DNA from 3 places in the Halobacillus ihumii genome. Region 2 is predicted to be linked to each of the others. Evidence: predicted binding sites of a transcription regulator. Region 2 holds the regulator's gene; each other region holds the start of a gene.
The links. Region 2 encodes LexA, which represses DNA repair genes until DNA is damaged. Its sites were predicted from a motif close to CGAACATATGTTCG; they were not measured.
Positions count from the first base shown of each region.

Region 1: a site for LexA is predicted at 2,367-2,380, ahead of G6R08_RS17900 (DNA polymerase IV). Genes of this name have one in related genera too.
Region 3: a site for LexA is predicted at 5,573-5,586, ahead of ruvA (Holliday junction branch migration protein RuvA). Genes of this name have one in related genera too.

Region 1 is NZ_CACVAO010000001.1:3,577,811-3,585,241, forward strand. It holds gene G6R08_RS17885 (aspartate aminotransferase family protein) at 1-621, opposite strand, end outside; gene G6R08_RS17890 (MurR/RpiR family transcriptional regulator) at 796-1,656, shown strand; gene G6R08_RS17895 (hypothetical protein) at 1,707-1,910, opposite strand; gene G6R08_RS17900 (DNA polymerase IV) at 2,399-3,655, shown strand; gene G6R08_RS17905 (WYL domain-containing protein) at 3,670-3,897, shown strand; gene G6R08_RS17910 (YolD-like family protein) at 3,897-4,235, shown strand; gene G6R08_RS17915 (DUF421 domain-containing protein) at 4,251-4,925, opposite strand; gene G6R08_RS17920 (spore germination protein) at 5,095-6,654, shown strand; gene G6R08_RS17925 (GerAB/ArcD/ProY family transporter) at 6,651-7,431, shown strand, end outside.
Region 2 is NZ_CACVAO010000001.1:4,131,943-4,139,373, forward strand. It holds gene miaA (tRNA (adenosine(37)-N6)-dimethylallyltransferase MiaA) at 1-92, shown strand, start outside; gene hfq (RNA chaperone Hfq) at 140-364, shown strand; gene G6R08_RS20670 (AAA family ATPase) at 515-1,456, shown strand; gene hflX (GTPase HflX) at 1,536-2,774, shown strand; gene G6R08_RS20680 (methionine gamma-lyase family protein) at 2,789-4,048, shown strand; gene G6R08_RS20685 (MerR family transcriptional regulator) at 4,167-4,568, shown strand; gene glnA (type I glutamate--ammonia ligase) at 4,587-5,918, shown strand; gene lexA (transcriptional repressor LexA) at 6,007-6,630, opposite strand; gene G6R08_RS20700 (YneB family resolvase-like protein) at 6,943-7,431, shown strand, end outside.
Region 3 is NZ_CACVAO010000001.1:384,810-392,240, forward strand. It holds gene G6R08_RS02060 (ArsB/NhaD family transporter) at 1-588, opposite strand, end outside; gene G6R08_RS02065 (TIGR04086 family membrane protein) at 716-1,102, shown strand; gene yajC (preprotein translocase subunit YajC) at 1,197-1,460, opposite strand; gene tgt (tRNA guanosine(34) transglycosylase Tgt) at 1,476-2,612, opposite strand; gene queA (tRNA preQ1(34) S-adenosylmethionine ribosyltransferase-isomerase QueA) at 2,638-3,663, opposite strand; gene G6R08_RS02085 (DUF2905 domain-containing protein) at 3,684-3,884, opposite strand; gene ruvB (Holliday junction branch migration DNA helicase RuvB) at 3,881-4,882, opposite strand; gene ruvA (Holliday junction branch migration protein RuvA) at 4,901-5,518, opposite strand; gene G6R08_RS02100 (BofC C-terminal domain-containing protein) at 5,748-6,305, opposite strand; gene G6R08_RS02105 (YebC/PmpR family DNA-binding transcriptional regulator) at 6,385-7,137, opposite strand; gene G6R08_RS02110 (YhcN/YlaJ family sporulation lipoprotein) at 7,216-7,431, opposite strand, start outside.

The DNA.
Region 1 (7,431 bases), 550 kb from region 2:
TGCAGCGTCAAGGTTGTTGAATGGCAGGACGATGGTGTGTTCCTGATGATATGGGTCGACTCCTTTTGATTCAATAACAGATGACGGCTCCGCAGCGGGACCGGCATTGTCTATCGGAGGATTAACGCTTAAGAGGACTTGGTCATAACCTCCGTGATAGTGACCTTCAAACTTGGCAATTTTGTGCTTGCCTGTGTAAGCATGGGCCATGCGGATGGCTAAAAGGGTCGCTTCTGTACCTGAATTTGTATAACGAATCTTTTCCATACTCGGGTAGTGCTGCATGATTTTGTTCGCCATTTCTACTTCAAGGCGGTGCGGGGTTCCGAATAAAAATGTCCCGTTATCCTCCATCTGGGACTGGATGGCATGAGTCACGGCTGAATGGCCGTGTCCGAGCATGAGGGCGCCGTATGAGAGGAGGTAATCTACATATTTATTACCATCGATATCATATAGATACGCGCCAGCGCCCTGGCCCATAATAATTGGATAAGGGTCAAAGGCTTTAATATTGGCTGTCACACCGCCGGGCATCACATGTTTGGCTGCTGTTGAGAACTCCTTGGATTTCGGTGTTCTGTTTAGGAACTCCGCTAACGCTTCGTTTTTGGTTTGCATAAACACTCCACCTTTCAGAAAAATATATTACTTATTTTATTTATTATGAAATATATACTTCATTTTACATCGATAAAGTAAACTTGTGAATAGTTAATTTCTTTTATATAATTAATATGAAATTTATATTTCATAAATAGCTAAAGAATTTCATAGTAAAGGAATCGATATAGTATGGAAGACAATGTTTATCAGCTTATGGCTGAAAAAATTTCATTAATGAGTAAATCACAGAAGAAAATAGCTTCCTATGTATTGGAAAATACCAGCACCGTCCCATTTCTAAATGTAGCTAAACTGGCGGCGGAAGCTGGAGTTAGTGAGGCAACGATCGTGCGGTTTGCTGTCTTTCTAGGATACTCCGGCTACCCAGAATTTCAGCAGGCTATGCAGCACGCTGTTAAACAGCAACTGTCCACGACAGAAAGACTGAAGTTGTCTTCAGAAATGGGGGAAGGAAGAGAGCAGACGATCTATGATATGTTCCACCATGATCAGGAAAACATTCGCATGACGATGGAGCAACTGGATAAAACAGCTTTTTTCCAAGCGGTTGAAGCATTGCTTGAAGCAAAAACTATTTATATTTCTGCGAATCGAAGTGCCGCTTCACTCGGTGTATTTCTTCAATACTATCTAAGTATTTTGCTAGGCAACACTGAAAGAGTCGGGACGGTGGAAAACAGTGCGGAACAGTTATACGAACTAGGGAAAGGGGATGTGGTCTTCGCGATTAGTTACTCCCGTTATACACGAAGTACGATCAACATGGCAGCTTACGCAAAACAGCAGGGAGCGACAACGATCGCCCTTACCGACTCTTTGTTATCCCCACTCATTCCGCATGCGGATGTGGCATTGACAGCCTCAAGCCAGCTTCCGACATTTATTGATTCTTTTGTGGCGCCTTTCAGTGTAGTCAATGCGCTGGTAGCGGCGGTTGGGAAGGAAAGAAGGAATGAAGTAGAGGAGCGTCTTGAGAAATTTGAAGATATCTGGGATAAGCTGGATATTTTTTATAAGGAAGAAGATTAAATACAAAAACACAACCCTGCATGAGGTTGTGTTTTTTTTCGCTATCCGAGCTATAGGCTCTGATTGTCTTCTTTAGAGTTCTTTAATAACGCCATCGTCTTGCGTACATACGCAAAGGCTAAATAGCCGAATCCGATCGCAAGCAGCCCGCATAGTACCACCCAGGCTCCGTTCAGCCATTGTGGAACAAAGAGGGTAAGGAGCGTTAACAGCACCGCTGCGACCATGAAGGCAGATAACAATCGAACAATCATAAGGATCCCTCCATGATTTAATCTATTTCCTTTATTATAACGCTTCGGAAGTACTTTTGTCGAAGAGGGGGGCTGGAGAAAATTAGAACTAGTTTAAGAAATAGAGGAACTACACTGCATGGTTTTGTTCATCTGTCGCCGCGTCTGAAGGAGTCTTTGGTGAACATGTCGTGTGCTTTGTCGGCTATTTCTAAATAAAAGTCGACGGTTTCCTGTTCATCTTTAAAAGCTTCTGCGACTCCCTCCCTATATGTGTTCGGGCATTCTTTAGGTGATTTGAGGGACAGGTTGTCTGCTTGTCAGGATGATGTAGATTTTCTTGAAAGTTTCCAAATGGTTCTTCTCATCTTGACGGATTTCGTGAATCTGCTGCTTCTTTTCCTCTTTTTCGATTCTGCTTTTTTTAAGAGTGGATTAACTTTCCTGTATACAACGTGAGGCTTCTGGCATACAATAAGAACAAATGTTCGTGCGAAAGGTGAGGAATAATGGACTATTCAATTTATCCTAGAAATGATGTCTTGTGCATTGATATGAGATCTTTCTATGCAAGTATAGAGTGTGTCAAGCGCGGTCTTGATCCGAAAACCGCATTGCTTGCCGTGGTGGGGGATACAAGCAGGCGCGGCAGCATCGTTCTGGCTGCTTCTCCTTCTCTAAAAAAGAAGCATGGAATCAGTAATGTCAGCCGCTTCTTTGAATTGCCGGAGGACCCGGAGCTGGTGATTGCTCCGGCGCATATGGGCGACTATCTGGCTGTATCTGTAGAGATTACAAAGATGATGAAGAATTTTGTCCCCAAAGAAGCGATTCATGTGTATTCAGTGGATGAGTTATGGGTGACAGTGAACGGTTTGCGGACGCTTTATGGTTCTCCTTATGAGATTGCTGAGCTGATTCAGTCCCGGATTCGGGAACAGTTTGGAATTGAGTGTGTCGTCGGCATTGGGGATAATAAGTTTTTGGCAAAAGTGGTCATGGATATTCATGCGAAAAAAGCGAGTGACGGGATTGCCGAATGTCGTTATGAGGATGTCGAGGAGTTGTTATGGCCGTGTGACATCCATGAAATATGGGGGATTGGTTCACGGATGACGAGAAACTTGAATCGTATGGGCATTGTGACGCTCGGGCAGCTGGCGAAACATCCGTTGAAATACTTGAAGAAGAACTATGGGATCATGGGTGAACAATTATATTGGCACGCTTGGGGGATTGACCTCAGTCCCGTCTATGGAAATTTTGTTAAAACGGAACAAAAATCATATGGCCACGGAATTACTTTGCTGAGGGACTATCAAAAAGAGGAGATCTTTGCCTGTCTGCTTGATCTGTGTGAAGAAGCCTGCCGGCGGGCCCGTTATGATGACAAGGAAGGCAGGACTGTACACCTGGGCATCGGTTATTCAACCGAAACAGGGGGCGGGTTCAGTCGATCATTATCTGTGCAGATGCCGACAAATTCTACGATGGAGGTTTACCATATGTGTCTGCGTCTATTCAATCGGTTTTACGATGGCTCAAGCAAGATTAGGAGAGCTTCTGTAGCCCTTACCAATTTGGGAGAAGAAACAGATGTTCAGCTGAGCCTGTTTGAAGATCGGTCAAAAGAGAAAGCACTCGGGGCTGTGATGGACACGATTCGTGACCGCTATGGATCGACAGCTTTGCTGCGAGCCAGCAGCTATACGAGCGGCGGGATTATACCTGAACGCAGTCAAAAAATCGGCGGTCATTACGCCTAAAAGGGGTGAAAGAGATGAAAGGGTTGCTGATTCGTGCAATTGAACAAAAACAAAAGCTGGAAATGATTTATTTGGATGCAGACGGCCACATGTCACAAAGAACCATCAGAGTTCTTGAGGCCAGGGAGGAGGATATTCTTGCTTATTGTTATTCACGGAGAAAAGTGCGAACGTTTAAAAAAGCTAGAATATTGTCTCTAACCCCTTTAATGCTGCAGCGAAGACGATTGGAGGCACAATAATGGAAGATCGAAATCGGGATAGAGGGACAATCAAATGGACATCGCTAATGCTGCCGGAACACGTGGAACTTATTAAAGAAGTCTGGCAGGAAGATGAAGGAGTTCCGAAGAAGATGATCGATGAACAGCAGGCTGAGGAGAATGAGCTGGCTCTCCAGCGTGCAATCCAAGACGGGTTACTCGTCAGGATCACTTATTACAATGGGTTTAATTATAGCGATAGGAAAGCGAAGGTATTGCATCTAGACCCTCATAGAAAAAAGATGTCCTGCATGAGCACCGGCAATGAACGCATAACGATTGAGTTTGAGCAGATTTATGAGGTTGTGCTGGTATAAGGTGGTGAAGATTTATTAGTACGTTTGCACAAATAACCCATCATCTTTCAGCCACTCGGCTATGAAAATCGTTTGGGGATCGGAAATACCCTGGGCGTTAAGTTGTGTTTGTAACCAGACTTCATCAACACCTAAATCAGCCAGTTCATCCTTTAGTACTTTCCCATCCCGGATCAGGGTGACAGGGACATGGACGGAGGTAATAGACATATTGAAATCCCCTTGTGTTGTTTTTTGATACTTCGTTTTTTTCAGGATACTGATGGACCCGTTTGCTTCTAAATAACAAAAAGCTACTTCCCGTAAGGAGAAGGTTTCACTTTGTCTGAGCAAGCTCTGCAGTTGATTCAGGTTCATACGGTTTTTCTTTAATTCCTCCCGATCTACAACTCCATTTTTTATTAAAGCGGACGGTTTTCCTTCAGAAACACCTCGAAAGGGCAGAAACTTTTGCCCAAGGTATTCTACCAGGAATAATAACACTCCCCACAAGCTCACAGAGTAGATAATATAGAGGACGCCAATTTTATGATCGTAGAGGGCGTTTCCCAATAACTCGCCCAACACGATCGATGCGATAAAGGTAAAGGGAGTAATGTGACTAATAATTTTCTTACCGACAAACTTCACGATGATAAAAAGCAGAACAAATCCTATCAAAAGCTCTGTGGTCAGATAGATAAATTTCATCCCTAATAGCTCCTATCTTAGTTGAAAAGTCAACCTTAGGGTTCCCGGTTACAGAGGGTTATACCACTACTTGGGTTCAAGGTGCGAAAACTGTCGATCATGGATAGATTCTCAAGGTATAAAACTTATATAGTAGGTCAACAATTCTATTATGTGAGGGGGATTGTCCGTGTTTTTTAAATCACCTAAAAGAAATAAGACAAAAGAGCAAGATCATTCAAAGCAGGAGGACTTCTCCATTGAATTGTCAACGAGTTTGGAACAGAACATCGTTACGGTTAAAAAAATGCTGGATCAGCCAGGCGATCTGATAACCAGACCTTTTGTTATCGGAGAAACGGGTCCTGCTTTTGCCATTATTTATATAGATGGTCTAACCGATACAAAAGTAATAAACGAAAGTATTATGAAAAATCTCCAAAGTGGAGTCGATGAAATCAGGAAAGGATCTGAGGAGACAGAAACGGCCTTATTAGATAGATTGTCGTATCATTTCATTTCAAGTGCCACTGTAAAAAAGGTGACGACACTAGACGATGCATCACTGGCTATTTTATCAGGTGAAACAGCACTTTTCGTTGATGGGACAGACGAGTTATTAATTATCGATACAAAAGGCTGGGAAGACAGAAGCATTGAACAGCCTGTTTCTGAAGGGACCATCCGCGGACCGAGAGATGCATTCACGGAAAACATCCGGACGAATACGATGCTGATCCGCCGTCGTATTCGGGATGCAAATTTACGGTTTAAATCACATCAAATTGGACGACGCTCAAAAAATAATTTAACGGTTGCTTTTATAGATGGTATCGTTCATCCGGATCTAATCAAAGAGGTTAACAGAAGGCTTGAGACCATTGATTTAGATGATGCTCCGGAGTCAGGTTATATCGAGGAATGGATTGAAGATAGTTTTCTATCACCTTTTCCACAGATGCATAATACGGAGCGGCCGGACAAGGTGGCTGCGGCGCTGACGGAGGGAAAGGTGGCGATTCTGCTTGATGGGACGCCATTTGTTCTAATTGCCCCCGCTACATTTGGGGCTATGATGCATTCCCCGGAGGACTATTATGAACGCTGGATGATCGGGAGCTTGCTGCGGACGTTACGGTATTTTGCTGCGTTTCTTGCTGTTTTTTTACCTGCTTTGTATATTGCACTCGTTTCTTATCATCCAGGGCTGATTCCGTCAAAACTGGCTTTTTCGATTGCGGCGACAAGGGAAGGACTCCCATTTCCCGCTGTAATTGAGGCCTTTTTAATGGAACTTACGATGGAACTCCTTCGTGAAGCCGGGATCCGTTTGCCTAAGCCTATCGGTCAAACAATTGGAATTGTAGGTGGTTTGGTCATTGGAGAAGCGGCTGTGTCCGCTGGTATCGTCAGTCCGGTTATGGTGATTATTGTGGCCGTTACGGCGATAGCTTCATTCTCACTGCCTAGTTATAGTTTTGCGATTTCGATTCGGATGTTGCGTTTTGGATTCATGATTGCAGCAGCCTTTCTAGGCCTTTATGGGATTATTCTTGCTTACATTCTCGTTAATATTCATATTGTCAATTTAAAAAGTTTTGGGATTCCCTATTCTACGCCGTTTGCTCCTGGATTTAAATCAGATTGGAAAGACTTGGTGCTGCGCTTTCCGATCCCAATGATGACCAAACGTCCTAAGTTCATGCAAACAGAAGATGATACACGGATCGATAAGGAGGGCAAATCATGAAGTCATTTGAATATGCCGATGAAGAAATCGGTAATAGTGAAATCGGTTATGTGATCCCCTCTGTTGTCATTGGTGCAGGCATTCTATCCTTACCGCGTGTTTTGGCGGAAGATACGGTAACTGCCGATGGATGGGTGCCTATCCTCGTGGGAGGCGGGATAGCGGTTCTGTTCACCTGGGTAGTGGCAAAACTGGCGTCGCGCTTTCCGAAGCAGTCGTTTCTTGAGTATAGTTCCGTACTCGTTTCTAAACCGCTTGCCTTTGTTCTAACAGCATGTATAGCATTATACTTCATGGTTTTTGCCTCTTATGAAATTCGTTTCGTTGCAACGTTATCGCAACAGTACTTATTCGCTTCGACCCCCAAAGAGGTATTATCTTTCGTTTTTCTGCTTGTGGTCACGTATGCAGTTGCAGGTTCCAGGGTGGCCCTATTTCGATTGCATCAACTTTTTCTCCCTATCATTATCGGCATATTATGTATTGTTTTATTGATGACACTGCCACTTATTGAAGTGAACCATATAATGCCCCTTTTTAAAACAGATTGGAAGGGATACTTGCAAGGAACAAAATCTACGCTGCTGTCTTTTATGGGGTGGGGGGTCTTGTTATTTTATACAGGCTTAATGAATAAGCCGAAAAAAGCCGTTAAGGCGGGTATGATCGGCATGTGCGTACCGGTTATTTTATATGTACTTCTTTATTTATCGGCCATTGGAGTAATGTCGAATACTGTAGCAGCAAACCTCACTTATCCTACCAATGAATTAGCAA
Region 2 (7,431 bases):
ATAAACTGAGTGTTACCTGGTACGAGATTCACCCGAATGGTTATAAGGATAAATTTGAAAAAATATTAAACGATTTAGCAGGAATGCTGTAAAAAAGCTAGAATGATACTAATATAGATAGAAAAGAGGAGGAAGATTCATGGCTCAGTCCGTAAACATTCAGGATAATTATTTAAATCAATTAAGGAAAGAACGTATGCAATTGACAGTTTTCTTACTTAACGGATTCCAATTGCGAGGAATAGTGAAAGCTTTTGATAACTTTACGGTATTGCTTGAAACGGATGGTAAACAACAATTAATTTTCAAGCATGCCATTTCCACTTTCGCACCAGTGAAAAATATTGCGCTTGATAAGGAATAAAGATCGATAACGAGCACAGTTCTGTGCTCGTTTTTTCTGTGTAAAATCTTCTATGATTACTTGCGTTTTAGTACCTGTCGTGTTTTTACTAGGCGAATGCACAGATTCTTCGTACCTAGCGTATGATACAGGGAATGAGGAGGGATCGATGTGTATCCACAAGCTAAAGCGGCACGCCCAGGCGCGATTAACATCGTACTCAATGAAGCGAAAGGAAAGGCGGATGCCGTGCAAAGTCCTTCTGTGAAGGGAAAGCATATGGCTCCTTTTCGTAAAATTGATCACTACTTTAAGTCGATTATCGGCTTGCAAGAATTAAAGCATAGTGTAAAAGAAATCTACGCACAGGTACTGATTGCTCAGAAAAGAAAAGATATGGGTCTGAAATCGAATAGTCAAGTGCTGCACATGGTTTTTAAAGGGAATCCGGGAACAGGTAAAACCACGATTGCACGAATGGTTGCAGCACTGTTCCAGGAGATGGAAGTTTTAGAAAAGGGACATTTTATAGAAGCTGACCGCAGTGATCTCGTGGGGGAATATATTGGTCATACAGCGCAAAAAACAAAAGATTTAATCAAGAAGTCTCTTGGAGGGGTGCTTTTTATAGATGAAGCATACTCACTCGCTCGTGGAGGAGATAAAGATTTTGGCAAAGAAGCGATTGATACGATTGTGAAATGTATGGAAGACCATCATGATGAACTGGTGATTATCCTGGCGGGCTATCCGTATGAAATGGATAATTTCATGAGGATGAACCCGGGTCTTGCTTCGCGTTTTCCTATCCAACTCGATTTTGATGATTACTCAGCAATGGAACTATCAGCTATTGCAGATCATATGGTTCAAGATAGAGATTACGTTCTTTCCCATCAAGCCAGCAAAAAGCTGTATGAACATTTGGTGTCTGTTTGTTATCACTCGAAGCATAATTTTTCAAATGCGAGATATGTTAGAAATGTCATTGAAGAGGCAATTCGTAAACACGCTTTCAGAGTAGCGAGTTACTCTACTCACGAAAGAGCGATCTTAACGACACTTGAAGCGGAAGACTTTCAACTATTATCTGAGAAATCGAGCTATCACTAAGAGAATTGTGTATTCATCCACCTTCTCTGATATGATAGAACAAACATGTTTCATAAAGAAAAGGGTGAATCCAATAGGAATGAAAGAACAAATTATACTCGTGGCAAGAAAAGACCCTGCTCAACAAGAGGAACGGTTTACTTCTTCTCTGGAGGAGTTGCGATCGTTAACGGAAACCGCCGGAGGAGAAGTTAAAAAAATCATGGTTCAGAAGCGAGAACGAATTCAGCCGGCTACTTACATTGGTGAAGGAAAGCTAGCTGAAATAAAAGAAGAAATGGACCAGAGTGAAGCGTATATTGATATCGTTGTTTTTAATGACGAATTATCGCCTGGTCAACTGCGGAATATCTCTGATCGTTTGGAGAGGAGAGTCATTGACCGCAGTCAGCTTATTTTAGATATATTTGCACGCCGCGCACGAACCAAGGAAGGTAAGCTCCAAGTTGAACTTGCTCAGCTGCAATATTTACTGCCGAGACTTGCTGGGCAAGGTACGGAGCTTTCTAGACTTGGCGGCGGAATTGGGACGAGAGGGCCTGGTGAAACGAAGCTGGAGACGGATAGGCGTCATATTCAGCGTCGTATTGATGATATTAAACGCCGTCTTCAAACCGTTGTAAAACAACGGAACCAATATCGAAAAAGGCGCGAAGATAACTATGCCTTTCAAATAGCAATCGTAGGGTATACGAACGCCGGTAAATCTACATTTTTTAATAAAGTGACAGATAGTGATTCGTTTGAAGAGGACCTGCTGTTTGCTACACTCGATCCATTAACGCGGCAGGTCAGTCTGCCTTCGGGGTTTAAGGCGCTTATTTCTGATACAGTTGGTTTCATTCAAGACCTGCCAACAACATTAATTGCGGCTTTCCGTTCAACATTAGAAGAAGTGACGGAAGCGGATTTTATTATTCATATGGTGGATTCCTCTCATCCAGACCATTTAGAACAGGAAAAGACGGTCCATAAACTTTTGAAGGATCTGCAAGCAGATCATCTGCCTTCCCTGACTGTTTATAATAAAAGGGATCTCCTGCAAGATGACTTCATCCCGAATGCTTTCCCGTCCTTGACGGTAAGCGTGCAAGACCCGATTGATATCAAGCGAATTCTTGATAAAGTAGAGAGTGTTTTAAAAGAAGAATGGTATGAATATAACGTGTTTATCCCTGCTTCAGACGGAAAACAGCTTCAGCAATTTAAACAAGGCAGTATTGTTGCCTCGGTTAAGTTTCATGAAGACCAGGAAGGATATGCATTGCATGGTTTTATCCGTCCGGATCATCCACTGAAAAATAAGATTATACAATAGTTAGGAAGAGAAAGATGAATGAATATATAGAATCAGCAGAGCATCAAATTCGTTCGCAGCACGAAGGTATACAAGTATTAGTAGAAAAAAATCAACAAAAAGTACTGGATGCTTTTCAAAAGTTAAAAGTGTCCGATTCTCATTTCAACCCCACTACAGGCTATGGATATGATGATTTCGGAAGAGATACTCTGGAAGAGCTGTATGCAGAGATTTTTTCAGCGGAAGATGCTCTTGTCAGACCGCAAATAATTTCAGGGACACATGCTATTACCACAGCCCTTTTCGGTGTTTTAAGACCAGGAGATGAGCTCGTATATATCACCGGAGAACCGTATGATACGTTAGAGGAAGTTATCGGAGGTAAAGAGGGGCAGGATAAAGGATCATTGGCTGATTTCGGGATTACTTATCAAGCCGTTCCTTTAAAGGATAACCGGGAAGTGGATCTGGGTTTAGTGAAAGATGCGGTTTCGGAACGGACAAAGGTTGTCGCCATTCAGCGATCTAAAGGTTATGCGGATCGACCATCCTTCACAATAAGTGAAATTGAACAGATGATTCGTTATGTTCGATCTTTAAAAAACGATGTCGTTGTGTTTGTAGATAATTGCTATGGTGAATTTGTCGAGGAACAGGAACCTGTAGAAGTGGGAGCCGACCTTATAGCGGGCTCACTCATTAAAAATCCAGGTGGAGGCCTTGCGCGGATCGGCGGTTATATTGCTGGAAGAAAACAGTTAATTGAGTTGTGCAGTTATCGATTAACTGCTCCTGGTTTAGGTAAAGAAACAGGAGCCAGTTTAAATACATTACAAGAGATGTATCAGGGAATATTTTTAGCTCCTCATGTCGTTGGAGAGGCGTTGAAAGGGGCTATTTTTACAGCGAAGCTTCTTGATTCGCTTGGGTTTTCTACTTCACCACGATTTGATGAACCGCGAACGGATCTCATCCAATCAGTTGATTTTGATAATGCTGAACAGATGGTTCAATTTTGTCAGGCCATCCAGGGAGCCTCGCCGATTAATTCTCATGTAACGCCGCATCCAAGTCCAATGCCTGGTTATGAAAGTGATGTCATTATGGCAGCAGGGACGTTCATACAAGGAGCTAGTTTAGAGCTGACTGCTGACGGCCCTCTTAGAGCGCCTTATACAGCTTTTGTTCAGGGCGGATTAACATATGCTCACGTTAAAATTGCTGTTGGCCGAGCTGCAGAAAAATTAATCCAATCAGGCTTTGCCCAACCCAAAACATCCTTAAAAAACTGAAGGCTATCGTCTTCAGTTTTTATATACAAATTCATGTTAGCTTATCTAACATAACTTGACACATTAATTACAATAGCTATATAATAGTGGTAGAATTTCTTTTGGGGGTGGCAAATCGATGAGTGATCAAGTTCGTCGTTCCATGCCGTTGTTCCCGATGGGGATTGTACAATCCTTAACTGATCTTTCTGCCCGGCAAGTTAGGTATTATGAACAGCATCAGTTAGTAAATCCAGTAAGATCAAACGGCAATCAGCGGCTTTTTTCATTTAATGATGTCGATCGTTTGCTTGAGATTAAGGACCTTATAGAAAAAGGTGTGAACATGGCTGGAATTAAACAGGTGCTTACACTTACCCATCAGCCGGAGAAGGAAACATACAGTGGTGAAGAAGTGGAAGTTCGCAATGAACTCACTGACAAAGAACTTCGCCGTATGTTACAACAAGAACTTTTCACCGCGGGGAGGCAGGGCAAGGCTAGTATAAGGCAGGGAGAATTATCTAGATTCTTCCACTAAAGACATAGGAGGAGACACATGGGATTAACAAGAGATGAGATTTTCAAGAAGATTGATGAGGAAAATGTAAAGTTTATCCGATTACAATTCACGGATATGCTAGGTACGATTAAGAACGTGGAAATACCAGTAAGTCAAGTAGATAAAGCTCTTGAAGGTATGATGATGTTTGACGGATCTTCCATCGAAGGTTTTGTTCGTATTGAAGAATCAGATATGTACTTAGTTCCAGATCTTGATACATTCGTTGTGTTCCCTTGGTCATCTGAAAAGGGAAAAGTTGCACGCTTTATCTGTGATATTTATAACCCTGATATGACACCATTTGAAGGATGCCCGCGTTACAATTTAAAACGTAACCTGAAGAAGATGGAAGAGCTAGGATTCAACGCTTTTAACATTGGAACAGAGCCTGAATTTTTCCTATTTAAACTTGATGTGAACGGTGATCCTACCATGGAGCTGAACGATAAAGGCGGGTACTTTGATTTGGCCCCAACTGACTTAGGAGAAAATTGCCGCCGTGATATCGTGCTCGAGTTAGAGGAGATGGGCTTTGAAATCGAAGCTTCTCACCACGAAGTGGCTCCAGGCCAGCATGAGATCGATTTCAAATATTCTGATGCAGTGAAGCATTGTGATGACATTCAGACCTTTAAATTAGCTGTTAAAACAATTGCCCGCCAGCACGGATTACACGCAACATTCATGCCTAAGCCATTGTTCGGTGTGAACGGCTCAGGGATGCATGCCAATATGTCATTATTTAATGAAAATGGGAATGCTTTCTTTGACGAAAACGGCAAAGAGCAGCTATCTGATGTAGCTTATCAATTTACAGCGGGTATTGTGAAGCATGCGACTAACTTCACAGCCGTAACCAATCCAACGATCAATTCTTATAAGCGTCTGGTTCCTGGTTATGAAGCTCCTTGTTATGTGGCATGGTCCGGCCAAAACCGCAGCCCGCTCGTTCGTGTTCCGACTTCGCGCGGTCTGAGTACACGTATTGAAGTGCGCAGTGTTGACCCTGCAGCTAATCCGTATATGGCTATGGCCGTACTGCTTGCTGCTGGACTCGATGGTGTCGAGAACAAGCTGGAAGCTCCTGCTCCCGTTGATCGCAATATTTATGTAATGGACAAAAAAGAGCGTGAAGCACACGGCGTTAAAGATTTACCTGCAACACTTTCTGACGCGCTTCTTGAGCTGCAGTCTGATGAAGTCATGGTAAAAGCTCTTGGTGAGCATTTGTTTGAACATTTTATTGAAGCTAAAGAAATTGAATGGGATATGTTCCGTACGCAAGTCCATCCTTGGGAGCGCGAACAGTATTTACAAACCTATTAATAATGGTCCCCATGAAGCCGCCTGGCTCATGGGGCTTTTTATGTTGTCCATTAAAAATCCGGGAGCCATTGATCGGCTCCCGGATTTTTTAATGGACCGTGCGATAAAGGCCGACTACTTTGCCTAGTATCGAAACATCATCTAGTATAATCGGTTCCATTGTTGCGTTCTCAGGCTGTAATCGAATATGCGTTTTCTCTTTGAAAAATCGTTTAACGGTAGCTTCTTCCTCTTCTGTCATAGCCACGACGATGTCGCCATTTTCAGCAGTTTGCTGTTGGCGGACAATAACCATATCTCCATTTAGAATACCCGCCTCAATCATACTCTCTCCTTGAACAACAAGTACGAAAGTATTTTCATCTGCTCCTGCCAAAGAGTCTGGGAGAGGCACATACTCTTCAATGTTTTCTATAGCAGTGATTGGTGACCCAGCTGTTACCGTACCGATAACCGGGGCATAGGAAGCTTCGCCCCTTGGGATGCTCTGGTCTTCTTCTAAATCAATTACTTCTATGGCTCTCGGTTTCGTAGGGTCTCTCCTTAAATAACCTTTTTTCTCTAGTCGAGAAAGATGACCATGAACGGTTGAGCTTGAAGCAAGGCCGACAGATTGTCCAATTTCTCTTACGGAAGGAGGATAGCCCTTCAATAATACCTGTTCTTTAATAAAATCTAGTATTGCTTGCTGACGTTTTGAAAGTTTATTCATAGACTGCCACCTCGTACATAGGATTATAGTAACCACATTGTACCATGCGGTTTTAAAAAACGCAAACAAGCGTTCGAAAAAACTTGACAAGAACGACTGTTCGTATATAATAAAAGTAACAAACGCGAACAAACGTTTCTAAGAACGATTGTTCTAATCGGGAGGATGGATCATATGTTTAACAAACTTTCTAAGCTCGATATTACGTATATTCTATTGTTTGCGGCCAGTTTAGCTTTTTTATATTTCTCTATGGTCACAAGTATATAAGTAAGTTATCCTTGATTTGATTCAATCAAGAGGTGAGGCATCATGAAAGCAGTTCTTTATTGTCGAGTAAGTACTGAGAAGGAAGCACAGGTATCTTCCTTAAAAAGACAACGGAGTGAATTAATGCAGTTGGCTGAGCATCAATCCATAGAAATAGTAGATTGCATTGAAGAGCAAGCCAGCGGTTATGAAATCGAAAGAGAAGGTGTCTTCCGCTTATTAGACCATTTTGCAGATGGACGAGCAGAGGCCCTTCTTATTCAAGATGAGACAAGGTTAGGTAGAGGGAACACAAAAATTGCCCTTTTTCATCAGCTGCAAAAGCTCGGAATTCGTATTTATTCACTTTCCCATGAAGGGGAATTACAAATTTCTGAATCAGATTCGATGGTTTTACAGATTGTAGGGATCGTTGAAGAATACCAGCGAAAGATACATAATATGAAGATTAAGAGAGGAATGAGAAAGGCTGTCCAGGAAGGATACGATCCTAGTCATAACTTATCGAATCAGCACTTGGCTCCAGGAAGA
Region 3 (7,431 bases), 3.7 Mb from region 2:
TTTTTTAAAAAGAAACAGAACTAGTCCTAACACCACTACAAAAATAATAATGACGACAGGGCCAAGATGATAAAGGAAAGAGAGGAAACTAAAATGCTCCACCGCCTGTCCGATCATAATATTGGGCGGGTCGCCAATCAGCGTGGCCGTTCCTCCTATATTGGCAGAAAGAATCGTTGTCAACAGATAAGGAAATGCAGGCAGGTGTAAACGTTCGATTAAGGTTAACAGCACCGGCACAAACAACATTACTGTCGTCACATTATCTAAAAAGGCCGAACCAATGGCTGTAAACATTGCCGTAACAACAAGTAGTGGAACGGGCTTACCTTGAACTGCCTGGGCCAGTTTTATAGCGGCAAATGTGAAAATTCCGGTCTTTTTTGTAATCGATACAAGTACCATCATGGAGAACAGGAGAGCGACGGTTTCCCAGTCAATAAAGCCTAGCGCCTCTTCCCAATCCAATACTTGAGTAATAAGAAGCAGCACTCCTCCAGCTAAAGCTATAAGTGCCCTATTCCATTTCTCCGTCATAATTAAGCAATAACTAATCACAAAGATCAATAAAGCAAGTATTGTTGTCATACACATACTCCTTTTAAACGGTACTTTTCTTATACCTATTCAAAAGGTCGGTAAAATATCTACTTCTATCTATAGGGGATTTATGCATATAGTTTAGAAGACAAGCTAAAAAAAGGGGATGATGTTCTTGAAGAAACTCCTGCAAGGTGTTCTCGGCTACGGCATAGGTTCAATCCTGTTATTGATGGTAGTGGTTGCTGCTGTTCTCGCTATTCTCCTGCGTTTTACAACTATTGATATCGATACCCTCAATCAAATTTCGTTAGTAGCCGGCTTAACCATCCTGGCTTTTGGCGGGCTTATTGCCGCCTATAAAGCAGAACAAAAAGGATGGTTGTCTGGTATTTTAACAGGGCTGATTTTCGCATTAGCTATGATTGGATTTCAATTAATATTTGAGAATTCGTGGGTTTCTCTCACCCAGTTGAGCTATTTTGGAGGCCTTGTTATTGCTGCATTATTAGGAGGAATGATCGGGGTCAATATGCCAAGAAGAACTACCGAAAAAAAATAGCTGAACATCATCCAGCTAAAGTCAGTTTAGTAAAATGAGTACTAATTTATTTGAACGATTATAAAAAAATCCCGCTGATTGCGGGATTTTTCCATTAATCTTGATTAAGCTTTTCACGTACAGAGGAACGGTCAAACTTCATTTGTGTACCATCCTGGGAGCTAATAATTAATGTAGCTTCGTCCAATGCATGGATTGTCCCATGTAGACCTCCAATGGTAATGATTCTATCTCCTTTTTGAAGTTCCGTCTGCATTTGCTGCACTTTCTTTTGTTTCTTCTGTTGTGGACGGATTAACAGGAAATAAAATATAACAAACATCAAAATAATCGGCAATAACCCAACTAATGTATCCATTCATATTCCCCCTTTCTAAAAGTTCTTTGCATTTGGTTTGTTGAAACCATACTGTTCAAAGAATTCTTCTCTAAAGTCACCGAGTCGATCTTCTCTAATGGCCTCACGAACTTGCCTCATTAATTTTAACAAAAAATACAGGTTATGATAAGTAGTAAGCCTAAAGCCAAACGTTTCATTTGCTTTCACGAGATGACGGATATAGGCACGGCTATAATTCCTGCATGTATGGCAATCACATTGTTCATCAATTGGACGAAAATCGCGGGCAAATTTCGCGTTTCTTACAACAAGTCGTCCCTGGGAAGTCATACAGGTGCCATTCCTTGCAATTCTTGTAGGAAGTACACAGTCAAACATATCAATACCCCTGATAGAGCCATCAATAAGAGAATCTGGAGAGCCCACCCCCATAAGGTAACGCGGTTTATGATCAGGTAGGAGCGGTGTGGTGAAATCGAGCACCTGGTTCATAACATCCTTTGGTTCACCAACAGATAAACCACCTATAGCATAACCGGGAAAATCAAGGGAGGTAAGATCTTTTGCACTTTGTTGACGCAAGTCTTCATATTCCCCTCCTTGTACAATACCAAACAAGCCCTGGGTGTCAGGTTTTTGATGACCTTCTAAACAACGTTCTGCCCATCGGCTTGTACGCTCTACTGACTTTTTCATATAATCGTGCTCAGCAGGATAGGGCGGACATTCGTCAAAAGCCATCATAATATCGGCCCCAAGAGAGTTTTGAATGTGCATCGCTTTTTCAGGAGATAAGAATAATTTCTCACCGTTAATATGATTTCGGAAATGAACCCCTTCTTCTTCTATTTGGCGCAAGTCACTTAAACTAAAGACTTGAAAGCCGCCAGAATCTGTAAGGATGGAACCATTCCAATTCATAAAATGATGCAGCCCGCCTGCTTCCTCAACGATATCTTCTCCAGGTCGAAGCCATAGATGATACGTATTAGAGAGAATGATCGATGCCCCCATTCTCTCCAGTTCCTCAGGACTCATCGTTTTCACCGTAGCAAGTGTTCCTACTGGCATAAACATAGGCGTTTCAAACGAACCATGCGGTGTGTGGACACGACCGAGTCTTGCCCCTGTTTGTTTACATGTTTTAAGTAATTCATATCTGATTGCCATGATTTCGTTCCTTTCTTTCCTCGACTTATAAAATGAGCATGGCATCGCCAAAGCTAAAGAACCGATATTTTTCTTCCACCGCTTTATGATAGGCTTCTAAAATAAAGTCTCTTCCTGCTAAGGCACTGACGAGCATAATAAGTGTAGATTGCGGTAAGTGAAAGTTTGTGATCAGACCATCGACGGCTTTTAACTGATAAGGTGGATAAATAAAAATATTCGTCCAGCCGCTTGCCTCTTTAAAACTTTCATGGTCACGCATAATGGTTTCCAACGTGCGGGTTGAAGTCGTCCCCACCGAGATTATCCTTCCGCCTTTCTGCTTTACACGTTGAAGCTGTTCGGCGGTTTCATGACTGAGTTGATAAAATTCGGCGTGCATTTCATGTTCTTCAACATTTTCAACGCTGACAGGACGAAACGTCCCTAACCCTACGTGCAGCGTTAAGTAGGCAATCTCAACACCGCTCTGTTCAATTTCTTCAAGCAGCTCTTTTGTAAAATGCAACCCCGCTGTCGGGGCAGCTGCTGATCCTTCTTCCCTCGCGTACACGGTTTGATAACGCTCTTGGTCTGGAAGCTGTTCCTTGATATATGGAGGAAGGGGCATCTCCCCTAACGATTCAAGTACTTCCAGGAATATCCCTTCATAACTGAATCGTACTTTTCTCCCTCCATGTTCTTGCAGGCCAATACACTCTGCTACAAGTTTCCCTTCGCCAAAAACTATCTTCGTTCCCAGTTTAACCTTTTTGGCAGGCTTAACTAGAACCTCCCATTCATCTTCATGATCCTGGTGTAAGAGTAAAACCTCAACTTTACCGCCCGTATCCTCTTTCGAGCCATAAAGACGAGCCGGCAGCACCCGGGTATCATTCAACACAAGACAATCTCCAGGCTGCAAAAACTGTTTAATATCTGAAAAATGATGATGGCCAATTTCATGTTTGTCCCGGTTCAGAACCATTAACCTAGAAGCTGATCGATCTAATAGTGGTACTTGCGCTATGAGTTCTTCCGGTAAATCAAAATCATATTGCTTAACGTCCATGTCAATCCCCTATTCTAAACTTAACGAATTTTGCCGATAATATAAAAAATGAGTGATAACACTATACTGACTATAATTGAAGTCATAATTGGAAAATAGAAAGTAACATTGCCTTTTTTAAAACTAATATCACCTGGCAGTTTACCAATCAGACTCCAAATAATTCCGATAACTATAAATACAATCCCTATTACAATAAAGATTTTTCCAAACCCAGTCAAGCTTCTGGCACCTCTCTATTAAAATGGATGTATGCTTTCGGCGTCACCATTCTGCCTCTTGGTGTCCGCTGAATAAAGCCCATCTGTAATAAAAATGGTTCGTAGACATCTTCAATCGTTTGAGATTCTTCCCCAATCGTAGCCGCGATCGTATCTAATCCTACAGGTCCCCCTTTGAAGCTGTCCATAATAGCCGTTAATAATTTATGGTCAATATGGTCAAGTCCCTCTCCGTCGACTTGCAGCATTTTCAACGCAGTCTTAGTCGTTTCCTCATTGATCATATCTTCCCCTTTTACTTGAGCAATATCACGTACCCGCTTCAATAAGCGGTTTGCAATTCGCGGCGTCCCCCGGGATCTGCGCGCAACTTCGACAGCAGCATCTCTTGCGATCTCTACGTAAAAGATATCTGCTGTCCGTTCCACGATGTCACATAACGCACCTGGGTCATAAAAATCAAGGCGGCTATGCACGCCAAACCGGTCACGCAACGGAGCAGACAATAATCCTGCTCGCGTCGTAGCACCAACAAGGGTAAATGGCGGAAGGTCCAGCCGAACGGACCTGGCGCTAGGACCACTCCCGACAACGATATCTAGACAGAAGTCCTCCATAGCGGGATAAAGAATTTCTTCTACAGAACGGGGCAGCCGATGAATTTCATCAATAAATAAAATATCCCCTGCTTCTAATGAGGATAAAATGGCTGCTAAATCACCAGCACGTTCAATAGCTGGACCAGATGTGGAGCGAAATTGACCTTCCATTTCATTTGCAATAATTGAAGCAAGTGTTGTTTTACCAAGACCAGGAGGACCATACAGTAGAACGTGATCAAGCGGTTCATGACGCATTTTTGCAGCTTCGATAAAAATACGCAGGTTCTCCTTTGTTTTCTCTTGGCCAATATATTGATTGAGGCTTTCTGGACGGAGGCTTAGCTCAATTTGCCGTTCTTCTCCTTGTAATTCTCCTGATATCATGCGTTCTTCCATAGATTTACCTCCTTCCCTCTATGATTTCATGAGCATCTGAAGTCCTTTTCTAACCAGATCATCAACCTGTCCCTGTTTTGACTTGAGCAGTTCACTGTGAACCGTTTTAAGCTCGCGATCAGAATAACCCAGTGCCTTCAAAGCTTCAAGCGCTTCTTCTATATGTACTCGTTTATCCTTCACAGTAGGATCTTCCTGATAGAAAAGCGAGTCTTCATTTTCTTCTTCTGGAAGCCAGACAATCAGTTTACCTTTCAAATCTAAAATCATCTGTCGGGCTGTCTTCTTGCCTACCCCAGGAAAACGGGTTAAGTATTTCTCATCTTCTTGTTCGATAGCCGAGACAAATTCTGGTACACTTACGGATCCCAATATGGCGAGTGCACCCTTTGGACCGATTCCAGAAACATTCAGAAGCTTAGCAAATAAAAGCTTGTCTTCTTTCTTCTTAAAGCCAAACAGTAATTGCTGATCTTCTCTTATATAATGAAAAGTATGGATTTTAACTTCCCTGTGCTTTTCGCTTTGAAAATGAAGGGGATTAGCGCAAAGAATTTCATACCCAATCCCTTGAGTTTCAACCGTAATTGAATCGTCCTCTACTGTTGTCAGGAGGCCTTTTACATAAGCAATCATTCATCTATTTCCCTTCTGAACCTAAATTATTGTCACTCTGTTCATTGTAACACACAAGCACACGTTCGTATAAAAGAAAAACCGGAAAGCAAAGTGGGAAATGACAATAATTTTTAACGAAAAAAGGATGTTCAGAAAACCTCTTCTGAACATCCTTTCGTCTATAGCATGGCCATGAATAGTTCTATTCGGCAACACTGCCGGAAATTTAGTAGATCTATCAATTGCGTTACATATCCTCGGCCTCAGTATATTGACTGATGACTTGCTGAAAATGCTCAGAACTGGTTATTTTGATTCCATCCGTCAATATTAGTTTACTTTTTGCCTCAAGGGGCTTAAGTGGAATAGGATTAAATGACTCCATTACATTTCCTTCATTAGGTGTTCCTTGAAAGACTGCCAATTCTCCATCCTCTGTCACGCCAAAGTAGCCCTGTTGTTCTGTAATCGGAGAAATTTCATTAACCTGTTTAGAAAAAACCATATTCTCCAGTTCATGTTCTTCAATCGTCCAGTCGCTGTACTTGGCCCAGAAGTCTTCCATTGACCAAATGACCTCTTGTTCCTCAGTAATCTCTGTAACCCCGTCTATATAGTGCTTTTTAGTAATAACATGAAAGGTGACCGGCTCTTTGTGACTAGGTGTAGAAGATACCATTTCTGCTTTTCTCTCTACCGATCTTTGTTTAGGCACGTCCTCCCCTGATAACGTCTCATCGGTCCCAGAAAGCTGCCATATAGTAAACGAAAGAATAAGCATAACTCCATAAATCCATCGGAACATTTTGATCCTCCTCACAAATAAAATAGCTTCTGTTTCTAGTATGTACAGAAACAAAAGCTATTATTAGGAGGATTTCATTTTACGAGAGCTGTTCGAGTATTTCATCATCCGCATCTAAATTGTGATAGATGTCCTGCACGTCATCATGATCTTCAAGCATATCAATCAGCTTCAACATTTTTTCAACGCCTTCTTTATCCAGGGGCGTATAAGTGCTCGGGAACATCGTCACTTCTGAAGTTTGAAAGGTATATCCATCTTTTTCAAGGGATGCCTTAACTTCTGTAAAATCTTCAGGTGCTGTGAAAATTTCAAACTGGTCTTCACCAGTTTCCATTTCCTCTGCACCTGCTTCGATTACTTCCAGCATCAAGTCATCTTCATCTGCTTCTGTTGATTGTCTATCGATGACTAGATAACCTTTTCGGTCAAACATGAAGCTGACACAGCCATTTTCACCAAGATTTCCATCATTTTTGTTAAAGGCATGACGAACATCGGCAGCAGTTCTGTTTTTATTATCGGTGAGTACTTTAACCATTACGGCTACGCCGCCTGGTCCATAGCCTTCGTATGTGAACTCTTCATAATTTACGCCATCGAGATCGCCTGTAGCTTTTTTAATAGCCCGGTCTATATTATCGTTTGGCATATTGTTGGATTTCGCTTTTTCTACCGCTAAACGAAGGTTTGAATTCATTTCCTGATCTCCGCCGCCTTCTTTAGCAGCCATGAAGATTTCACGAGCGAGCTTCATAAACAGCTTACCACGCTTGGCATCCTGCGCCCCTTTACGACGTTTAATATTGTTCCATTTTGAATGTCCAGCCATAGGTATTTCTCCTCTCTTGGAGCAAGTTTTCCCTATAACAATATATCACATTTGAAAATAGATATTAAACAATCAGGATTAATCGTTCTGCTGAAAAAATTGTTTGATTTTTTCTCTTAGGTTTTCTGGCAGTTGTTGAGCCTTTGACCTTGCATTCAAATCTTTTACATCTTCCCACTGACTATTGTTTGAGTAAATCGTAACGGGAAGATCAGTCATGGGTTCTACCTTTTGACGTATCTTCTTAATCACCTTGCCATTCCTTCGATCATGTGGGTTAATCATAACAGCTAC